Regions from separate parts of the Aliidiomarina minuta genome, predicted to be linked through region 3. Evidence: predicted binding sites of a transcription regulator. Region 3 holds the regulator's gene; each other region holds the start of a gene.
The links. Region 3 encodes sigma-54, which starts transcription at its own class of promoters, with help from an activator protein. Its sites were predicted from a motif close to GTTGGCACGNNNNTNGNNT; they were not measured.
Positions count from the first base shown of each region.

Region 1 (7,436 bases), 270 kb from region 3:
GTCAGGTAATAGCCCGTGAACTTATTTCCATTGGCAGTGATACCAGTATTCAGCAGGCGGCGGAAAAAATGTCAGCTAGTAAGGTGTCCAGTCTGTTGGTCGTCGATGAAGGTCAGTTGCGGGGTATTTTAACGGATCGGGATCTGCGCAATCGGGTGGTTGCCAAGGGAGTGTCGTATGATGTCTCGGTGGCTGCTGTGATGACGCAAATGCCGGAATTTGTTTATGCACGGCAAAGTCTGTTTGATGCACTCACCATTATGAATCATGCGAATATTCATCACTTGCCGGTACTCGATGATAACGATACGCCGGTGGGTATGATCACCACGACCGACCTGATGCAACAACAACGCAGTGAGCCCGTGTTCCTGATGAACGCGCTGTTTAAAGCGAAAGACCGGCAAGCGCTTATTGAAGAAGCGCAGAAAGTGCCTGATTATCTGCGCACCTTTGCGAAGCGGGTGAAAGATATCGGTATGGTTGGGCGGTTACTGGCTTCACTTACTGATGGCATGACCCGTAAACTGATACGTTTGTATGAGGAAGAGCACGGCTCGGCGCCTACCGCTTATGCCTGGATGGCGTTTGGCTCGCAGGCCAGAGAAGACCAGACTCTGAGCTCTGATCAGGATAACGGACTGTTACTGAGCGATAATATTAATACCACTCAACGCGAGTATTTTGCGGGCATGGCCGAGTTTGTCTGTACCGGTCTGGCCGAGTGCGGCATTCGTTTATGTCCAGGCGACGTTATGGCGATGAATGAAAAGTGGCGCAGAACCTCGCTGGAGTGGCGCGAGCAGTTTTTAAAATGGATTAAGTCACCCACGCCTGACGCCATTCTGCATAGTATGATTTTTTTCGATAGTCGCCTGATAGCCGGGAATACGCCGCTGTATCGTAAACACAGAGAAGGTGTCGCCAAAATTGCCCAGCAGGATATTTTTCTGGGTAACATAGGTCGTCATATTGGTGAGTTGAATGTGCCGCTGGGTTTGTTTAATCGTTTGCGCACGACCAGTGAAGAGGGCGGTGATTATATTGATATCAAAAAACAGGGCGTGGCTATAGTCAACGACATTGTACGCCTTTATAGCCTTATGGAAGGTCTGACTATGCCAGCAACGCCAGCTCGTTTACTGGCCTTGCGTGACAGTCGTTTGCTGAGTGCCTCTGACAATCAGAATCTGCTTGAGGCCTGGCAGTTTCTGACCCAATTGAGGTTAACTCACCAGTTGCGTATCAGCGGCACCACTGAGCCGGTCAATGCTGTGGATCCGGAAACTTTAAGTACCCTTGAGCGCCGTCAGCTTAAAGCCGCTTTTCGCATCATTAAAGATGCACAGCAGGGAATTGCTTTTAAAGTCGGAAGAGGTATGTAGTGAAGGTTGGTTTGATACGGGATAAATGGCAACGCTGGCAGTTATTACGGCAGGACTGGCAGCAGGTGCCCTGGCTAGCGCTGGATCTGGAAACTAATGGCCTGGATCCTACGAACGATGCCATCCTGGCCGCTGGCTGGGTGCCCCTGAAGCCACCTCGGATTCGTTTGTTTGAGGCCGACTATGGTGTTGTTAAGAGCACAACCCTGTTGAGCCAGAGTGCGGTCATTCATCAATTGTCCAGTAAAGACATAGCAGCTGGGGAGCCGCTGGAGCGTATTTTAAAACGCCTGGCCAGGCAACTGGAAGGCGCCATTCTGGTGGCCCATCATGCTCCTTTTGACTGGCAGTTTTTACAAAAGTCTTTTGCCGAATATGGAATCAAGGCGAACCCGCTGGCAGTCTTTGACACCCTGAAATTTGAGCAGCGCCGACTGCAACGGCAAAAGGACTGGCTGGAAAAAGGGGAGTTAACCCTGGCCGCCTGTCGGGAGCGCTATGATCTGGTAAAAACCAAACAACATCATGCATTAAGTGACGCCGTAGCCTGTGCTGAACTTTTCCTGGCGCAGGTTTATCAGGCCACAGGAAGCCAAAAAACCAGCGCCGCCCAGCTCTTGCAACTGGCTAAATAGAGTGGTTAAAAAACGGGGTCAGAGCTAAAATTCACCACTTTAAAGTGGTGAATTTTAGCTCTGACCCCCGTTATTCTCGTTATTCTCCACCTAGCGGATAACGACGCGGTCGTGTTGCTGGATATTAGTGCCGGTCTCCCCACCTTTAACCCGGGTGGTAGCTGAGCGCAGTTGCGCATCCGTGACTTCAAGCTGGTAAGGGCTAACCACCCATTGCTCGCGGTAATTGCCCTGGCTGTCAAAGAAATTGCCGCGGTGATACAAACTCAGTTCCTGACCGGATTCAACGCCGTTGCGTGTGCCTAAGTTAATGTGGATGTTTTCGTTGCTGACATCAACCACACGTCCCTTCAGAGGTTGGCAACGCAGCTTGTCATCAAGCCCATGCACTATATCCTGTAAGCGCTGTGCCAGTACTACGCCATACTCGCTGCGCCAGAAGCGCTGACTATGTACGTCGACTTTTTCATTGTAATCAAACTCCCAGTGCTGATACTCCTGAATACCGGCGCGGGTAATGAGTTCGCCACTGGCACCGTCAAACAAGTACATAGTGAAACCCAGGTTGCGGTTTTCTTTCGGTTGGCTCCAGAAGGTCCAGTTGGTGTTGCCGCGGGGTTCGGTACTGATATCGTCAAAGACGCCTGCAATCACATACTGGCTGTCATTTTCCAGTGCAACACGGCGTGCAAACTGGCCCAGCTGGTGAGGAGTGTCCTGCTGCAGCATCTCGCTAAAACCAATTTTACGGCCGCCGGAATGCTCCAGCGTAAATTGCCCACTGTGTTGACCAATCATGCGTGAAAAACGTTGTGACGTGGCGTTGCCTAGCTCCCAGACATCGCCATAGCGAGCCTGTTCGCTTTGTTTGAGCTCAAAAGGAACGACTACCAGGCCTTTGCGGAAATTTGCTGCCGCACACTGATCCTGATTTTGCCGTATGTTGGCACGCAGGGTGACTTCAATGCGCTGGCCGTTGACTCGTTCCCGGACTAGTTCTGCATGTTCAATGGAACCCTGAGTCTGCCATTGCATATGCTGGCCGGTAAGCACACCATCGACAACTTCTTCTACGCTGTGTACCGAGCCTCCGGCAAAATCCAGGCTTTGCCGCAGGGCGCTTTCTACAGCCCTGGCCCTTGCCTGATCCACGTTGTTATTTATAATGGGAGCCCAGCCTTTGCTCTCATACCATTCAGCACTCACCGGCAGGCTGATTAGGGCGCTTAGGAAAACAGCGCTGAGCCATACTGGAAAAAATGTACGCATCATCAATTCCTCTTAAGATTTGTCTCAACTATGCAGAATCTGTGCCGATAGCATAATCACAGGGTATAAAGAAATTTTTACCAGATACAGGAGTCGGGATATGATGCGTTATTTGATGTTGGCGGGCGGTTTGTTTTTAACCACAGCCTGTAGCAGTGTAATGGAACGGCATGTCGAATATGGCACGGTGCAACCGGATGAATTTCCGAAACTTACTGCGGTCGGTTATGCTCCGGTGGCTTTGCAGCGCGGTGCCAGTGAGCAGGAACGGGTCTTACAGGCCATGCGAGCCTCACGTTTAGAAGCTTATCGGGAATTAGTTGAGCAGGTTCAGGGCGTGCAACTGAATGGTGAAACGCGGGTGCAGGACATGATGCTGCAAAGCGATAGTTTCCGTACACAGGTCAGTGGTTTAATCCGCGGAGCCGAGGTGGTTCGCAGTTACCCGGTAGGTGACGAGTATTATGCAACCGAGCTTAAACTGGATTTTGAGCAGGTGCATCAGTTGTATGTGTCAACCGCTCGACCAACCCGGGTACAAAAAATAATGTATTACTAAACGGTTGGGTAATAACGGAACAAGAAAAAGGGCCTTCAGGCCCTTTTTCTTGTTCTCGTCTTATACAGGAGAATGCCTGTCTCAGGCTTTAATGCTTTTTCCGGAAGGTCCGCTGTAGGTTTTACCTTTATCGGTATAGGTAATAGTAGTGCCGCTCTGGGTCGCCTGAAGCGTTTGTTTAAGATCCTGGATGCGACCTAAGGTCATGCGTACAACTTGTCCGTTGACCTCATTATTGAGCTGACATTTGTCCATCAACTGCTGGATAGCGGTTCGTTTTTCAAGTAATTCAGGCTGGTGATTGATAGCGTCATGTTGCGGGTGTTCGGCGATAGACTTATCAACCTGCTGGATGGTATTGAGTATTTTTTCTTTGTCTTCCGTTATTTGATCAAGCACAGGGGCATCGCGCTTGATCAAAGCTTCTTTTTCCGCTGCTTGTAAATCTATCAACTGCTGTAACTGGTCGGCCTGTTGATCGAGTAGTTCACCCAGCATGGCGACCATATTTAAAGGTCCTGTTCTCCGCTACCGAACATATCAGCTTCGAAGTGAGCAATGTTAGCGGCCAGGCGCTCTGCATTAATAGAGTAGTCACCATTAGCTAAAGCCTGCTTTATACGCTCGACTTTTTGCTCATCGACACCTGAGTTGTTTTCGGCACGGGCCTGTAATGAACTTAACTGCTGCGCTTGCGGAGTTAAGGATACAGCATCCTGACGCGGCGCCTGTACAGTCGGTTGACTCTGGGTGCTACGTGATTGCTGTTGATCCATTTGTTTAGACGTTACCTGATTATTGGTAAGGCCTGAATTTACGTTGTTAATAGCCATGATATTTGCCCCTTAAAATTTAACCTACGCTTAGAGTATCGACCACGAGGGATAATACTTTAATTAAAATCCTACACGAACTTCGTTAGTGCCTGAAACCACACCCTGAACGTCTTTATTCGAACGGCTATTACGCACTGTTATGCGGTCACCCAGCAGGCCGTCGCTACGTGCGACACCAGAGGCACGTATTTGCAGCCCATCGTTGCCGGATATTATTGTAACATCCTGTCCGCGACAGACAAAGCACGTATGACGCTCTTGTATGGCCTGGTTTGCGCCGACGCGGCGTTTGACCTGAGATCCAATTAAGGTTTCTGTATCGGTGTACGCAGCATCCCGCAACTGATTTATATCAATGTAGTTAATCTTTAAGTCACTGCTGCCGATAACCTGACCAGGAGAAAGCTGACGTGCTGAGACAACAACAGCACGCATGTGCTGAATACGGACTGGAATATATAAACGCCAGTTGTCACGGTCATGGCAGGCAATCATAACGGTAGTCTGGCGCTCAAGACCGGCGTTATTAGCCAGTTCGATGTCCAATGGCTGTTGGCACTGGCGGGCTCCCATACGGGGGTCCAGCGTACTGGCACTGACTTCAATACGGTCATCGTCAGATGCGTAAGCAAGCTGGTTGATAACGAACTCTTCAGCAAGTTCAGCAATGCGTTCTGGCTGGTAAATAGTATTGTTGGCGGCTATAGCTGGCAGCGTTAAAAGCAAACTGGATAAAAGTGCGGCAGTGCCCGTGCGCAGGATCAAAATAGTATTCATAAGCTGAGTTGGTCTCCAGGCTTTTTTATAGCTTTCGTCTGATGTTGACTAGGCGGACGCAGCAAAAAAAGGTATAACTACGGTACATAATGTCAAGGTTTCGACGTATATGCTGATGTTCATGCAAACCTTGTGCCTTAAAGGCACTGCATTGACATTATAACGGTAGCAACACATAACGGGGTAAAATATGGCAGGTATTCTCGATTCAGTGAACCAACGCACTCAATTGGTGGGACAAAACCGTCTTGAGTTGCTGCTGTTTCGCTTACATGGGCGCCAACGTTTTGGCATAAATGTATTTAAAGTCCGTGAAGTGCTGCAGTGTCCGCGGTTAACCGCTATGCCACGACGTAATTCTTTTGTGCGCGGGGTCGCTCATATTCGTGGTCAGGCGGTTTCGGTTATTGACCTGAGCCTGGCAACCGGCGGTCGTCCTATCGAGGATATTAAAAATAGGTTTATTATTATTGCTGAATACAATCGCTCGGTGCAGGGCTTTCTGGTGGAAGGTGTTGAGCGCATTGTTAACATCAACTGGGAAGCGGTGTTGCCACCTCCTAAAGGTGCAGGTCGTTACAGTTACCTGACAGCAGTGACTGAAATTGAAGACGAATTAGTCGAAATTCTGGATGTTGAAAAAATTCTCGACGAAATTACCCCGATTAATGCTGAAGTCAGTGAAGCGGTGCGCGAACAGAGCAAAGAAGGACGCAGTCTGGAAGAGATGACTATCCTGGTGGCAGATGACTCAACTGTAGCCCGTAATCAGGTTAAGCGTGCACTGAATTCCGTCGGCGTCACTATTGAATTGGTAAAAAATGGTCGCGAAGCCCTCGACTGGCTGAAAGCTAAAGCTGAAGAAGTGGGTGGTGATATTTCAACTCAGGTACCTTTAATGGTCTCTGACATTGAAATGCCGGAGATGGACGGCTACACCTTAACCGCAGAGGTTAAGGCAAATCCTGATTTAAAGAATATGCATGTTATTCTGCATACATCGTTGAGCGGTGTTTTTAACCAGGCGATGGTGAAAAAGGTGGGGGCGGATGATTTCATCGCCAAATTCCACCCGGACGAACTGGCCAGTGCGGTGCATAAATGGCTGATAACGGATGAGCCGGCAGCTAAAGCTCAACTGGAATGATTTCAGATAAATATAAAATATAAAGGTGACTTTGAATTGGCTTCTGATCGCGATCTGGATATAGCAGAATACAACCAATTCCGGCAGTTCCTTGAACACCAGTGTGGGATAGTACTGGGTGAGAATAAGATGTATCTGGTGAAAAGCCGCTTAGGTCCTTTGATGAACCGCTTTCACATAGATACCTTATCTGAGCTTGTGCGTCGCTCAATGGCTATCAGTGAGCGAGCGCTACGTAGTGCGGTACTGGATGCCATGACTACGAATGAAACCCTGTGGTTCCGGGATGTCTATCCGTTTGAACTGCTGAAAACCCGAATCTTCCCCGAATTTGCGAAGTTGACGAGACCTCTGAAGATTTGGTCCTCGGCCTCCTCTAGTGGTCAGGAGGCATATTCTATTGCCATGAGCCTGATTGAATTTAAACAAAAGAACCCCGGGGCGTTAAGCCGTGGAATTCAGGTGATAGGTACTGATATCTCTAATAAGGTACTGGACCAATCGAAAGAAGCCGTTTATGACGGCTTGTCGCTGGCCCGCGGTTTAAGTCCTGAACGCAAAAAGCGTTTCTTTGAACCTGCTGAAGGCAGTAAAATGAAAGTGAAAAAAGAAGTCACTGATATGGTTTCTTTTCGTCACCTGAATTTGCTGGACAGTTATTCTCTGCTCGGTAAATTCGACATTATTTTTTGCCGTAATGTATTGATTTACTTTTCACCGGAAGTGAAAAAGAAAATCCTGGCTCAGTTCCGCACTTCGTTAAATCCTGAAGGTTACCTGATTTTAGGGGCTTCAGAGTCTATATCTGGCTTGAGTGAAGATTATTCT
Region 1 covers NZ_PIPL01000001.1:1,405,405-1,412,840, reverse strand. The annotation lists gene CWE09_RS06780 (DUF294 nucleotidyltransferase-like domain-containing protein) at 1-1,385, shown strand, start outside; gene CWE09_RS06775 (3'-5' exonuclease) at 1,385-2,020, shown strand; gene CWE09_RS06770 (flagellar assembly protein T N-terminal domain-containing protein) at 2,111-3,292, opposite strand; gene CWE09_RS06765 (LPP20 family lipoprotein) at 3,390-3,848, shown strand; gene CWE09_RS06760 (flagella synthesis protein FlgN) at 3,930-4,355, opposite strand; gene flgM (flagellar biosynthesis anti-sigma factor FlgM) at 4,358-4,681, opposite strand; gene flgA (flagellar basal body P-ring formation chaperone FlgA) at 4,745-5,461, opposite strand; gene CWE09_RS06745 (chemotaxis protein CheV) at 5,652-6,608, shown strand; gene CWE09_RS06740 (CheR family methyltransferase) at 6,645-7,436, shown strand, end outside.
Region 1: a site for sigma-54 is predicted at 5,583-5,601, ahead of flgA (flagellar basal body P-ring formation chaperone FlgA). Genes of this name have one in related genera too.

Region 2 (7,436 bases), 280 kb from region 3:
GGGGCGGCCATGGCGATATCTTCCGGGCGTGTCAACCCAACATGGATATTACTCGCTGCATTCTGGGTGAAGTTGACCTGGAAACGATCCCCTTCGGCATAGTTTTGCGTAGCAAAATTGAACTCCATGCCGTAACCCAGATCGCCCACCCACTCATCGGCATCGGTCGGTACTGTTTCCAGCGGGTAATCTGCCTGGTCACCGATAACCCGACCATTAGTATCCAGTGCGACTAAACGAAATTCGGTATCGCTTTCCATACGAATTTCATAACGATGCGCAGTCAACTCGGCAGCTTTCCCTTCTTCCAGGCGCACGTTAATGGTCTGGTCCGGCTGACTGTTACTTGCGGTATAAGGTAAAGCGGTGATCTGAGTATTTGCCAGATCAAAAAAGTTAACACCCAGCTCGTTGTCCAGGTCCATACCTAAACGACTCTGCTCGTTCATAGCATCAGCAAAACCCATTGCCAACTGCCCCAGTTTGTACTGGGTTGGTTCAAGCACTTCGTCACGGTAGGCAACCATGCCACCCAGCTTTCCACCCAGAGACGCTATGTCTACCGGCTGATTGATCGTGTTGCCACCGCTCTGTGTTTGTGTCGTCATTTCCAGTCGATTCGGATCCGGATCACCGCGCAGCGCGAGCAGGTTAAAGGTACCATCTTCCATGATCAGACTCTGTCCGCCAGCCAGGTTTACCGATTGTCGGCCGTTGCTAAAGTCCAGTACTTTAATGTCAACGTACTCGGATAATTCACGCAGCTTCTCGTCACGCTCATTAAGCAAGGTATTTAAGGTTCCCTGGTCCAGCTGTTTCTTCGAACTGTTGCCGGAGATTTCTTTATTCAGTTGCGCGATAGTCTGGACCAGCGCATTAGCTCTGTCGGTTTCCAGCTCCAGACGATCATTCATCTGCTCGTTCTGATTTTCCAGCCAGCCTGACATATCACGCATAGCAGCTGCCACGTTCTCACCTTCGGTGAGCAAGAGTTCACGGTACGTCAGTGAACCCGGATCGTTGTTGGCGTCGTGCATCATGTCAAAAAAGTCTTCGATGGCGCCAATAGTGCTACCGTTGTCATTGCCCAGCACGGTATCTATACGCCGCGCCTGATCCAGGTAAGCTTCACTGAATGACGCACGTGAGGTATCGATGCGCACCTGACGCTGGGTAAATTGATCAACCATGCGCTCAACCTGCATACGGTCAAGTCCCTGGCCAATACCAGACTCATTATAAACGGGCCGCTCACGCACGTAGCCAGGCGTGTTCACGTTGGCAATATTATTACCCGTGATCTGCAATGAACGCTGATGGCTTAAAGTCGCCTGCTTACCAATATTTAATAGATCAAATGACATCTTCACTCTCCTCTCAAGAGCTTATATCGGCTAAAAGCCAAATTTCTCGCGCACTTTTTGCATCGCATCGCTATTCATGATGGTTTGAAGTTTTCGCGCATAAGCTGGATCCGTTGCATATCCAGCATTCTGTAGTTCTTCAACAAAACGACCCGCGTCTTTTCCTACTTCCAATGCCTGCTCATAACGAGGGTTATTATTTAAAAAGTCGACATAATCACGGAAACTGTCGCCGACACTGCTGTAACTGCGGAAGAAGGCATCTTCACGTTGCGGTTTGCCGTCATAATACTCGGTGGTATTTGCTTCAGCACGATCACCGTCCCAGCGATTATCCGCTTTAATATTGAACAGGTTGTTACTGGAACCACCCTTGCCGTTAGGGATAACATGACGGCCCCAGCCGGTTTCAAGAGCCGCTTGCGCCAGTACAGACTCTGCCGCAATACCTGAATCTTCTGCTACCTGCTTGGCGTAAGGCGCCAGCGCCTGCAGGAACTCCATTGGGTTGCCTGGTTGCCAGGCCTCGGCCTGATCATTCATAACCAGATTATCGACACGAGCCTTAGAAGGACCTTTTGCCGCAGCGGCAACTTCTGTCGCATCCTCGTACGGAACCGTCTTCGAAGACGTTGCCACACGACTCGGTGGTAACAACTCAGCCGGAGTGAAATCGTCAGTGCCTGTTGGGCTCAGTTGCTGAACCATGAGGTCAGCCAGGCCTAAAGTCCCCTGGCTGGATATATCGCTGGTCATCTGGTTATCGTGCATGTCCCGGTAAAACTCCGTATAACGGCTGTTCATCGGGTTATCTTCTTCAAATACCGCATTCGCCTGACGCATACTTTTCAGCATCATGCCCATAAAGATGGCTTCAAACTGTTCCGCCGCAGCCCGCAACGCTTTTTCATCGTTGTTATGGCCGCCCTGACGCAAACTGTCCAGGCTTTGCAGATCATAGACCGACTGATTGCGGGCCTGATCCAGCATGCTGTTTGAATGGGTATCCATCATCATCTCAGTCGTTCCTTAAATAACAACCAGTTCGCCATCGATAGCACCGGCTTGCTTTAAAGCTTCCAGTACCGCAATGATGTCGCTCGGAGCCGCGCCTATCTGATTAATAGCCGTAATCAAATCGTTCAGAGAAACGCCCGGATCAAACATGAACATGCGGGCATCGTCCTGCTGAATATCAATAGTGGTTTGCGGTGTTACCACCGTCTCACCATCAGCGAAAGCACCGGGTTGTGTTACCTGCCAGTTCTCCATGATGCTAACCTGCATATTGCCGTGAGCCACGGCAGCGCGGTGCAGACGTACGTTATTGCCAACCACTATGGTGCCCGTGCGGCTGTTGATTACAATGCGTGCCGCGGCTTCGCCCTGAGTAATCTGAATATTTTCCAGTGTCGACAGGTAACTTACCCGCTGACTGATATCCTGCGGCGCTATTACGCGTACTGAAGCAGCGTCCATTGGCGTTGCACTGCCTGGGCCTACCATGTTGTTAATAGCTTCCGCCATGCGTTTTGCTGTAGTGAAATCAGGACGGTTGAGGTTAAAAGTAATGTGTTCGCTCTGCGCAAAACCTGTGTCTACTTCGCGCTCAACCATAGCGCCGTTTGGAATGCGGCCAACCGTAGGTGTATTGATAACAATGCTGGAACCGTCCGCTCCCTGCGCGCCTAATCCACCAACCACCATATTCCCCTGGGCCACCGCGTACACTTCGCCGTCCGCGCCTTTCAGGTAAGTCTGCAATAAAGTGCCACCGACTAAGCTGTCTGCGTCACCTACGGATGAAACCGTGACATCAATCTGTTGGCCTGGCTTAGAAAATGCGGGCAAATCAGCATGTACGGCAACAGCGGCAACGTTGTTAATTTGTGGGCGCTGGTTTTCCGGCAAGTTTATGCCGAAGTTCCCCAGCATGGTGCGGAAAGTCTGGTCGGTAAAAGGCGTTCGCTCACCCGTGCCCGGCAAACCTACCACCAGGCCATAGCCCATTAACTGGTTAGAACGCACCCCGGAGACCTGGGCCACGTCCTTAATACGCTGGGCTTCCGCCACTTTGGACGCAGTAGAACTAAACACCAGCAAAGCTGCCAGGCTTACCACACTCCAGAATTTTTGTTGTTTAAACCACATAACCATTCCCCACTCACCTCAATCTACTGCAGTAACCCTTTCACGATCCGTGCCACCTTTATCAAATACGGGGTCAGAGCTAAAATTCACCACATTTTTCTCTTGAAACACCACACAGAATGGGGTCAGGGCTAAAATTAACCACCTACTTTTCATTTTAAAATCAAATATATAAAACTAACGTCAGACACAAAAAAAGCCCTATGTGTAACCACATAAGGCTTTTGTAAAAGTGGTGAATTTTAGCTCTGCCCCCAATTTTATCCGCTTTTAGAAGGGCCAGATAGGGCCGTTGAAGAAGCGGGTTAACCAGCCTTCTCGTTGGGCATTGGCCAGGCTGCCGGTACCTGAGTATTCAATACGCGCATTGGCAACTCGGTTAGACGCAATGGAATTATCAGAAGTCACGTCCTGCGGCCGGATAATGCCCGTCAAACGTACGTATTCCTGACCATTATTGAGTGTCAGCCATTTTTCGCCGCGCACGATCAGGTTGCCGTTCGGCAAAACCCGGATAACAGCCACTGTAATATCGCCAGTTAACTGGTTGCTTTGATCAGCCGAGCTGTCACCGTTAAAATCAGTGCCACCATTGAGCTGAGCGGACAACGGATTGCCGGCTACCGTTACATCACGGCCAAACAGGGTTGGCGTTGGCAGATCAACGTTCGAATTACGTGAAATACCAGTACTGGCTGATTTCGATGCTGTGGTCTGTTCCTGCAAACGAACGGTAATAATATCGCCCAGATCCCGGGCTTTAATATCAGAGTAAAGCCCGTTCACGTTCTGGCCACGAAACAGAGACCCGTTAGGAACCGCTGGCTCGACCTGTTCTTCTGGCATAACCGGCGCATAATAAGGGTCGTCCGGCATGGGGGTTGGTTCCGGCACCGAGGCACAGGCGCTCAATGCCAGTGCCGCAATACTGATAACCCATTTTAAATTAGCCATAATTTCACCTATGTATTCTTTAACCGTTATAGTTGCTGAACAGCAAAACCAAGCATCTGATCAACCGATGAAATCACTTTCGAGTTCATCTCATAAACACGCTGGCTTTCAATCATATTGACCAGTTCTTCGGTCACATTCACGTTGGACGTTTCCAAAGAGCCCTGTATCAGCGAGCCCATTCCGTCCAAACCAGGAACATTATTCTGCGGCTGACCGCTGGATGCGGTTTCGCGATACAGGTTTTCACCAACAGGCTCGAGACCGGCCGGGTTAATAAAGTTAGCCAGGTTAATCTGACCCACCACCTGGTTATCCGCTTCGCCGGCTAGTTTAACCGAGACTTCACCGTCCTGTGCGATAGTCACTGACTGCGCATCATCCGGAATCACAATACCCGGTTGTAAAGGACGCCCTGCGCCTGGAGTGACCATCTCACCCTGGTTATTCAAAGTGAACTGGCCGTTACGGGTATACGATAAGGTCCCGTCAGGCATCAGAATTTCAAAAAAACCAGGCCCCTGAATAGAAACATCCAGCGAGTTGTCAGTAGTCATCATATTGCCCTGCGAGAAGTTCTTCTGCGTGGCAACCACTTTACTGCCTGCCCCCAGCATCAAACCTGAAGGGAGTTCAGTGTCCTGGGTTGACTGACCACCCGGCTGGTTAATGTTCTGGTAGAGTAAATCTTCGAAAATCGCACGACTTTTCTTAAAGCCGACTGTACTGGCGTTCGCCAGATTGTTTGACGTCACAGCGATATCACGTTGCTGTGCGTCCAAACCCGTTTTACTTATCCATAGTGCTGGATGCATGATCCACCTCCACTCAGACTAAAATCAGAATATTCTTAAAAGCTGTTCAGAGCGCTGATCATTATCTTCAGCAGTCTTCATCATCTTCACACTCAGCTCGTAATTACGTTGCAAGCTGATCATTTGCGTCATTTCTTCAATCGGGTTCACGTTACTACCTTCCAGTGCCCCTACTTCCAGGCGCACTGCAAAATCCATGAATGGCGGTTCGCCATCTTTGCGGCGAAATAAACCGTCAGTGCCTTTTTCAATTTCGCCATTCGGCGGATTCACCAAAGCTATACGGTCAATCTCTTCCATTACCTGAGTCGGTGCTCCCTGAGGTTGCACTGAGATAGTACCGTCCTGCCCAATCGTCAAGTTAGTCAAAGGCACAGGAACAAAAACAGGTCCTGCTTCACCCATCACAGGCTGACCGCTTGAAGTCTGTAACATACCTGCCTGAGTAACCTGCAAATTACCATTACGGGTCATGGCCTCTTCGCCATTATCATCCAGTACTGAAATCCAGCCCTGGCCAATAACGGCAACGTCGAGGTCACGCCCGGTGGTTTTAATTGCCCCCTCGGCAAAATTTTGCCCCGGACGTTCAGTTAAAGAGAACACCCGGCTCGGCATACCTTCGCCATAAGCCTGCATAGAGCGGGCCTGGGCCAAATCTGCCTTAAACGCAGTGGTATTGGCATTTGCCAGGTTATTAGCCCGCATTGCCACACCATTCAGGTCTTCTTTAGCGCCACTCATGGCGATATAAAGCATGTTATCCATTGTCAGCCTCAGCTTTGGTAACGAATAAAACTAATTCTATAGAGGGTAATGCAGGGAGTGTGCCAGTATTAAGGAAGAAACGAATTTAATATCTACATGCACAAAAAAAGCGGCCGAAGCCGCTTTTCTAAAGCACTACAGACGGTTTTAACGTATCTGTAGAATGGTCTGCTGCAGTGTGCTGTTCACTTCCAGAGAACGGGAGTTCGCCTGGTAGTTACGCTGAGCAACTATGATGTCAACCAGCTCTTCCGTCAGGTTCACATTCGAGTTTTCCAGCGCCGATGACTCTATGCCACCGAAAGTACCGGAACCCGCAACACCGGTAATAGGTTCACCAGAATCAATGCTTTGCTTCCATTTAGTACCGCCAGCCTGACTCAAACCCTGTTCGTTGTTAAAGCTGACAATAGCTACACGACCCAGGAACTTAGTATCACCGTTGGAATAAGAAGCTGCAATCAAACCACTCTCATCGACATCAACACCAGTCAAGCGACCTACGGTAGTACCATCCTGTTCCAGCGCGGTCAGCTCAAAAGCGGACGCGAACTGAGTCGGCCGATCACTGCCACCCAGGCTACGGAAGTTGAACGTCAAATCAAGATCTTCAGCACCATTCGGCGGCGTAAAAACGAACTGGCCCGCAGGGAAAGTGCCGTCGGCTGTCAGTGGGCCCGTCGGATTACCACTGGCATCAAACTCAATGCGTACACCTGTTGAACCATCAGCAGCCGGCTCGCCGACTACACCACCCGTGGTATCAAAATTCACGGTTTGCCCATCAACTGTTTTATACACATCCCATTCACCATCACCACGGCGTGCATAATAAGTGGTAACGGTATGCGACTCACCCAGCGAGTCATACACAGTCGCCGAGGTTGAATCCGTATAAGTCGCAGGATCATCCGGATTAAAGTCCAGACCCGCACCAGTCACAATTTCTGGTGATCTCGAATCCAGATTCACCGACTGATAAATATTACCAGTTGGCGTTGGTGCCCCGGCAGTAGAAGGAATTTCAACTGGCCCGGTAGTACTTAACGCCGTTGACGAGTTTTGGCCTGTTTCTTCATTCACCGGGTAGGCCAGTAAATTACTGCCCGAATTATCAACGATGAAGTTATTACGATCCATCTTAAATGCGCCGGCACGGGTGAAACTAAAATCCTGTGAACCTGGCTCTGGCGCGGTAACAAAGAAACCATTGCCTTTAATCGCCATATCCAGTGAATTTTCAGTGAATTCTAAAGTCCCCTGACTGAACTGTTGAGCAACTCGTTGAGTCTGCACACCATCGCCCACTTTAGTACGGCTGTTGGTGAAAACTGAAGTCGCATACACGTCAGCAAACTCAGCCCGAGAGCCTTTAAAACCAGAT
Region 2 covers NZ_PIPL01000001.1:1,396,069-1,403,504, forward strand. The annotation lists gene flgK (flagellar hook-associated protein FlgK) at 1-1,364, opposite strand, end outside; gene flgJ (flagellar assembly peptidoglycan hydrolase FlgJ) at 1,395-2,381, opposite strand; gene CWE09_RS06700 (flagellar basal body P-ring protein FlgI) at 2,394-3,515, opposite strand; gene flgH (flagellar basal body L-ring protein FlgH) at 3,786-4,469, opposite strand; gene flgG (flagellar basal-body rod protein FlgG) at 4,496-5,284, opposite strand; gene flgF (flagellar basal-body rod protein FlgF) at 5,309-6,052, opposite strand; gene flgE (flagellar hook protein FlgE) at 6,200-7,436, opposite strand, start outside.
Region 2: a site for sigma-54 is predicted at 6,101-6,119, ahead of flgF (flagellar basal-body rod protein FlgF). Genes of this name have one in related genera too.

Region 3 (7,436 bases):
TCATTCTAACAAAAACCGTCTGTGTGGTTGAGTAATAAGTTGTAACAAGATCTGTCACAGAAAAGCTGATTTCAAAGCCAGCAATGATATACTCCAAAAAGCCAGTGTATATAAGCAAACTACAGGACTGACATGAGTAAACACACAGCCGATTTTGTCACCCAGGGTAAGCGCGTTCTGGATATTGAGCGTGCCGCTATTGATGACCTTTATGACTCGGTCAACGAGCACTTTTCCGAAGCCTGCGAAATTATGCTGACCTGCAAAGGCCGGGTGATTGTGACCGGTATGGGGAAGTCGGGACATATTGGCAATAAAATTGCGGCGACCCTTGCCAGCACAGGAACCCCGGCTTTTTTTGTCCATCCAGGCGAAGCCAGCCATGGTGACCTAGGCATGATCACCTCCCAGGATGTAGTTTTAGCCATGTCTAACTCTGGTGAAACACAGGAAGTGCTTAGCATCATTCCGGTTATCAAACGTTTAGGAGTCCCTTTGATTTCGTTAACCGGAAATCAGAATTCCACCCTTGCCCGACTTGCCGATGTGCATATTATCGTAGCGGTGAGTGAAGAAGCCTGCCCACTCGGACTGGCTCCGACCGCCAGCACCACCGCCAGCTTAGTCATGGGAGACGCACTGGCAGTTGCGCTGCTTAATGCCCGTGGTTTTACTGCTGACGACTTTGCCTTGTCACATCCTGGAGGTAGTCTGGGCCGCCGTCTGTTACTGCGAGTCAGTGACCTGATGCATCAGGGCGAACGCCTGCCCAAAGTACGCCAGGACGATATTATCAGCGACGCTCTGTTAGAAATGTCACGTAAAGGGCTGGGCATGACAGCAATTGTGGATGACCAGGATTTATTGCTGGGTATCTTTACCGATGGTGACCTCCGTCGCATTCTGGATCAGCAGATAGATATCCACCATACTCCGATCTCTAGTGTAATGACCGCACGTTGCACTACAGTGCGGCCAGAAACGCTTGCTGCAGAAGCATTAAAAATAATGGAAGATAAAAAGATCAACGGCTTGCTGGTAGTAAACCAGCAACAAACCCCTGTTGGAGCCTTTAATATGCATGACTTATTACGAGCCGGGGTAATTTAATATGATCAGCACCTGGTATGGCGATATTGAAAAGAGCCTGTTTGCCAAATTCAGCACCGTTAAACTCTTAATCTGCGATATCGACGGTGTCTTTTCTGATGGTCGTATTTATCTTGGCGATCAGGGCGAAGAACTAAAAGCCTTCCACACCAGAGATGGTTTCGGTATCAAAGCCTTATTGCATAGTGGCATTGAAGTAGCGGTGATCACTGGTCGCCAGTCCAATATTGTGGAAAAACGTATGCAGGCGCTGGGTGTTCCTTATATTTATCAGGGGCAGCATGACAAAACTCAGGCTTATACTGAGTTGCAACAGAAACTAGAACTGAGTAACGAGCAGGTGGCTTATGTCGGCGATGACGTGCCGGATTTACCTCTGATTAAAAGCTGTGGCCTGGGCATCGCTGTACGCGATGCGCATCCCAGCGTACAGCGAGCTGCTGCTTACGTAACGGCACTACCCGGAGGTTTCGGCGCCGTGCGTGAAGTCACTGACCTGCTGCTGTTATCGCAGGGCCATTTAAATCAATATCTGGGAAGTAGCGAGTGAACTGGCGAATTGCCTTTATATTATTGACCATAGGTATCGCGCTGGCGCTTCTGTTCTGGCGCCCTTTTGCGACTGAGCAACGCCAACCACCTGAGTTAGATCCGGAGCAACTGCAACCGGACTTTATTGCTGAAGGTCTATTTTCAAGAATTTTTTCTGCCGATGGTGAGCTGCAGCATAGAATTGATTCCCGACTGATGGCACATTACAGCGTCATAGGACTCACCGAGTTAACAGAACCAGTGTACCTGACCACTATCATGCGGGATAACCAACCCGAACGCTGGCAGGTAACCGCAAATAAAGGCAGCTTTTATGATGATCAGCGCCTTATACTGGAAAACGAAGTACAAATTAAGAGTCTGTCTGAAAACACCTTTATACGCACAATGGAAACAGAATATCTGGTCATTGACACCCAACGTCAACTGATTAGCAGTAATCAGCCGGTGCTCATTATCGGCCCTAATATTGAAGTGCATGGCCAGGGCCTGCAAGTCGACCTCAATGCACAACAACTGGAGTTAACTGAACATGTTAAAACTATCTATTACCCTAAGCGCGATAATCAGTAGCGCTCTGCTAATAGTCGCTCCGGCGTTTGCTAACAACTTTGAGCGCGATTTTGAGCAGCCGATACAGGTCAATGCTGATTATCAGGAAATTGATTCACGGGCAAACCGACTGCTGTACCAGGATAATGTAGTTATTGCGCAGGGGTCGCTATTGATCAACGCTGAACGCCTGGAAGTAGAAAGCACGGCTGACGAATTAGGTGACGGTGAGATATTTGTGGCCACCGGCTCCCCTGCCCGTTATCAGCAAGATGTTGAAGAGGGTGTCACTGTAGAGGCCCAGGCAAATGAAATCCGTTATGATTCGGGTACAGGTATACTCACCCTCAGGGGCAATGCGGAATTACGCCAGCTCGGTAACTTAGTGCGTGCCAGCCAGATTACTTATTATGTCAACGACCAGCGCGTAACCGCGCAACGTTCTGATGATGGTGAAGATCGCGTTACCACCATTTTCCAGCCACGTACACGCAACCAGTCGGAAAACGAGAATAATGGCAACCCTTAAAATTGAACACCTGGCCAAAAGTTATAAAAAAAAGCAGGTCGTAAAAGACGTCAGCCTGGAAGTTGAAGCGGGCCAGATTATCGGGCTGTTGGGTCCTAATGGTGCTGGCAAAACCACCACCTTTTATATGATTGTTGGCCTGGTCAATAATGATAAGGGCCGCATTACACTGGATGACGAAGATCTTACTTTATTACCCATGCACGCCCGAGCCCGCTTAGGCATCGGTTACCTGCCTCAGGAATCCTCGGTGTTCCGTAAGCTCTCCGTACGTGACAACATCATGGCTATTCTGGAAACACGCAAAGAACTAAATGCTGCACAACGCGAGGAAGAACTTGAAAAGCTGCTTGCCGAATTCAGTATTGGTCACATTGTAAACAGCCTGGGTATGAGCCTTTCCGGTGGTGAACGCCGACGTGTCGAGATTGCCAGAGCACTCGCGGCTGAACCGAAATTTATACTTTTAGATGAACCTTTTGCCGGTGTCGACCCTATTTCTGTCCTTGATATCAAGAAAATCATCCAGCAATTAAAAGAACGGGGCATTGGAGTCTTGATTACTGACCACAATGTAAGGGAGACTCTATCTGTATGTGAACGCGCCTACATTGTCAGTCAGGGAACCTTGATTGCCTCAGGCAGCGCACAACAAATTTTAGCAAATCAGCAGGTTAAAGATGTTTATCTGGGCGACCAGTTTTCTTTATAAGAAGCGATTATGAAGCAGAGTTTACAACTTAAACTTGGTCAGCAGCTGACCATGACTCCGCAACTGCAACAGGCGATTCGCCTGTTGCAGCTTTCATCGCTGGATCTGCAACAGGAAATTCAGGACGCTTTGGATAACAATCCGTTACTCGAAGTCAGTAGTGAGGACGACAGCAGCGCAGATGACGTATCGCTACAGGAATTCGAAAGCAGCGCAAAAGACAATGACAGCATGGAAACCGGGGAAGCCGTCGCCCAACAGGATATTCCGCAGGATTTACCGACTGACTCCAGCTGGGACGATGTTTACTCTGCCAGCACTGCACCAACGAAAGGCAGCGCCACAGGGGAAGACTTTACCTATCAGGGCGAGACCAGCGAAAGCCTGCATGATTACCTGACCTGGCAAATGGAATTGTCACATTTTAGCGAAGAAGACGAAGCCATTGGCCGGGCCATTATTGATGCGGTAGATGAAGCCGGGTATCTGACGCAAACTCTGGAAGATATTCAACAAGCAGTAAACGGCGAGTTTCCCGAAGTCAGCGATGCTGAAGTCTGTATGGTATTAAAACGTGTACAACGTTTCGACCCTGTTGGTGTTGCAGCACGCACCGTTAGTGAGTGCTTATTAATACAGCTCAGCCAAAAGCCGGCAGATACTCCTTTGCTGCAAGAAACTAAAGCTATTATCAGTGATTACTTAGACTTATTAGCTGCCCGCGACTATCGGACTTTAGCGAGAAAGACTAAGCTTAAAGAAGATCAGTTGCGTGAAGTTATGCGCTTGCTCCATCAACTGCATCCGCGGCCCGGCGAAACAGTAGTACAGCGGGAATCGGAATATGTTATTCCCGATGTTTCAGTGGTTAAGCACAATGGCCGCTGGGCAGTAGAGCTTAATCCGGACTCAGTTCCGAAGCTACAGGTAAATGCGGAGTATGCAGCGTTAAGCGGACAAGCAAAACGCAGTGAAGATTCGGAATACATTAAACACCATATGCAGGACGCCCGTTGGTTTATAAAAAGCATAGAGAGCCGCAATGAAACCTTGCTTAAAGTAACCAGCGCTATCGTGCAACGTCAGCAGGCATTTTTTGAGCATGGTGAAGAGTCTATGAAACCTATGGTGCTGAATGACATTGCCGAAGCTATCGACATGCACGAGTCGACGGTATCACGGGTTACCACGCAGAAATTCATGCACACTCCAAGGGGTATATTTGAGCTTAAGTATTTCTTTTCCAGTCATGTAAGCACCGAGAACGGTGGTGAGTGTTCATCAACCGCTATCCGCGCTATTATCCGGAAGCTGGTTGCGGCAGAGACCCCGGCCAAGCCGTTGAGCGACAGCAAAATCGCTGAACTCATGGCTGAACAGGGCATCCAAGTGGCAAGACGTACGATTGCGAAATACCGGGAGTCACTACATATTCCCCCTTCCAATCAACGTAAAAGCCTACTTTAACGACGGCAACAGAAGGACGATGTATATGCAAATAAATCTTACTGGTCATCACGTTGAAATTACTGAGCCCCTACGTGAATACGTAGATACTAAGTTCGCCAAGCTAGAGCGCCACTTTGATCATATAACTAACGTTCATGTGATACTAAATGTTGAAAAAATCACGCAAAAAGCGGAAGCTACCGTTCACCTGAGCGGTGGTGAAGTTTTTGCCACTTCCGAACATGAAGATATGTATGCTGCTATCGACGGCTTGATCAACAAGTTAGATCGACAGGTAGTTAAACATAAAGAAAAACTGAAACGTCACTAACCTATGCAACTTCGTGAAATACTAAGCCTGGACTGCACCCGTTGTGCAGTTCAGGACTCCAGCAAAAAGAAGCTTCTGGAAGCAATCAGCCAACTAGCCGCACCTAAGCTAGCTGGAGTAACCCGTAACGATGTCTTTGACAGTCTGGTGCAGCGAGAACGACTTGGCAGCACTGGAATAGGTCTGGGCATAGCGATTCCCCATGGCCGTTTGGAAAAGGCCAGTAAACCGGTGGCGGTATTATTGACCATGCAGTCGCCAGTGGACTTCGATGCTATTGATAAACAGCCAGTAGACATTATATTTGCCTTGCTGGTACCTGAAAATGAGCCTGAAGCGCACTTGCGTACTTTGTCGGAAGTAGCGCGTAAATTAAATAATAAAGAATGCTGCCGTGCTCTGCGCAAAGCGGGTAACGACGATGAACTTTATGACCTTTTTGTTCAGGACGACAGTGTATGCAGCTAATTATTGTCAGCGGCCGTTCTGGTTCTGGTAAAACCATAGCACTGCGGGTGCTTGAAGACCTTGGTTTTTACTGCGTTGATAATTTGCCTATAAGCCTGTTGCCCACCCTTGTGCATGCCGTCATGGATAACTACGAATCCATCGCCGTGAGCATTGATGTGCGCAACCTGCCCTCTGGAGAAGAAGACTTAGTCGAAACTCTGGACTTCCTGCCGGCGAAACTGAAAGCTGATATTTTATTTATTGATGCAAGCGATGAAGTGATTTTACGGCGTTTTGGTGAAACCCGTCGTCTACACCCTTTATCACAAGGTTCCCTGCCGCTACTCGATGCCATCAAGCTGGAATACCAGATGCTTGAGCCTTTAGCCGAGCGAGCCACCTGGCGTATCGACAGCAGCGCTTACAGTGTGCATGAACTGAGTGAGCAGGTTAGTGAGCGGGTGCTGGGCCGTAAAATGAATAAACTGATTCTGGTCTTTATGTCATTCGGTTTTAAGCATGGCCTGCCGACAACTTTAGACACTGTTTTTGACGCTCGCATATTGCCGAATCCGCATTGGGAGCCTGAACTTAAACCCTATACAGGCCTGGATGAACCGGTGCAACGGTTTCTCGCCCATCAGCCCCTGGTTACAAAGTTTGTTTATCAGGTCGAAAACTTCCTTTCCACCTGGCTACCCTACTTCCAACGCAGTAATCGCAGTTACCTTACCGTAGGTATTGGCTGCACCGGTGGCCAACACCGTTCGGTCTACATCGCTGAGCAGTTGGGTGAATATTTCCGCACTCAGCACGCTGAGGTTCAGGTTAAACATCGGGAACTAGGCAAGAAATGAGCGAAATAAGCCGCGAAGTTATGATTCGTAATAAATTAGGTCTGCACGCCCGCGCAGCCACTAAATTAGTCCAGCTCGCCAATCAGTTTTCGGCTGATGTCACTATTTCGCAGGGTTCTCAGGAAGTAAATGCCAATAGCGTAATGGCGCTTATGTTGCTGGCCAGCCAGCAGGGTAAGACGATCATTGTTAACGCCCGGGGTGAAGACGCCGAAGCAGCGCTGGACGCCATTGAAGGTCTTATCCAGGCGCGCTTCGAAGAAGAAGAGTAATTTTTTTAATTACCCGCCACTTTCATCTGTTCAATCAATACTGAACCAGCCTGTACACCATGCCGTTTATCAATATCATTAGACATAGCCACCATGTTCGCAAACATATCTTTGAGATTTCCCGCTATGGTTATTTCCGATACCGGATACTGAATTTCACCATTTTCAACCCAGAATCCCGCAGCGCCCCGGCTGTAGTCACCGGTTACAATATTTACACCCTGCCCCATTAATTCGGTTACTAACAAGCCAGTACCCATCTTTTTACATAAAGCATCCAGATTATAATCCTGATACGTGGGTAACCAGTTATGGATACCGCCTGCATGACCCGTAACCTGCATATTCATCTTACGGGCTGCATAGCTGGTTAACAGATAAGTATTCAATTGACCCCGGTCAATAATATCCCGCGCCTGAGTAGCTACCCCTTCATGATCAAAGGGACTGCTTGCCAGGCCTCCTTTCACATGTGGATCTTCAGTTATGCTCAGCCATTCTGGTAATACCTGAGTGTTCAGGCTATCCAGTAAAAAGCTCGATTTACGGTACAGACTGCCACCACTAATAGCCGCTACCAGATGACCAAATAAACCATTTGCTACGTCGTTCTGAAAAATAA
Region 3 covers NZ_PIPL01000001.1:1,677,436-1,684,871, forward strand. The annotation lists gene CWE09_RS08090 (KpsF/GutQ family sugar-phosphate isomerase) at 133-1,110, shown strand; gene kdsC (3-deoxy-manno-octulosonate-8-phosphatase KdsC) at 1,112-1,660, shown strand; gene lptC (LPS export ABC transporter periplasmic protein LptC) at 1,657-2,235, shown strand; gene lptA (lipopolysaccharide transport periplasmic protein LptA) at 2,195-2,743, shown strand; gene lptB (LPS export ABC transporter ATP-binding protein) at 2,730-3,455, shown strand; gene CWE09_RS08115 (RNA polymerase factor sigma-54) at 3,465-4,922, shown strand; gene hpf (ribosome hibernation promoting factor) at 4,948-5,235, shown strand; gene ptsN (PTS IIA-like nitrogen regulatory protein PtsN) at 5,239-5,703, shown strand; gene rapZ (RNase adapter RapZ) at 5,694-6,542, shown strand; gene CWE09_RS08135 (HPr family phosphocarrier protein) at 6,539-6,814, shown strand; gene pmbA (metalloprotease PmbA) at 6,820-7,436, opposite strand, start outside.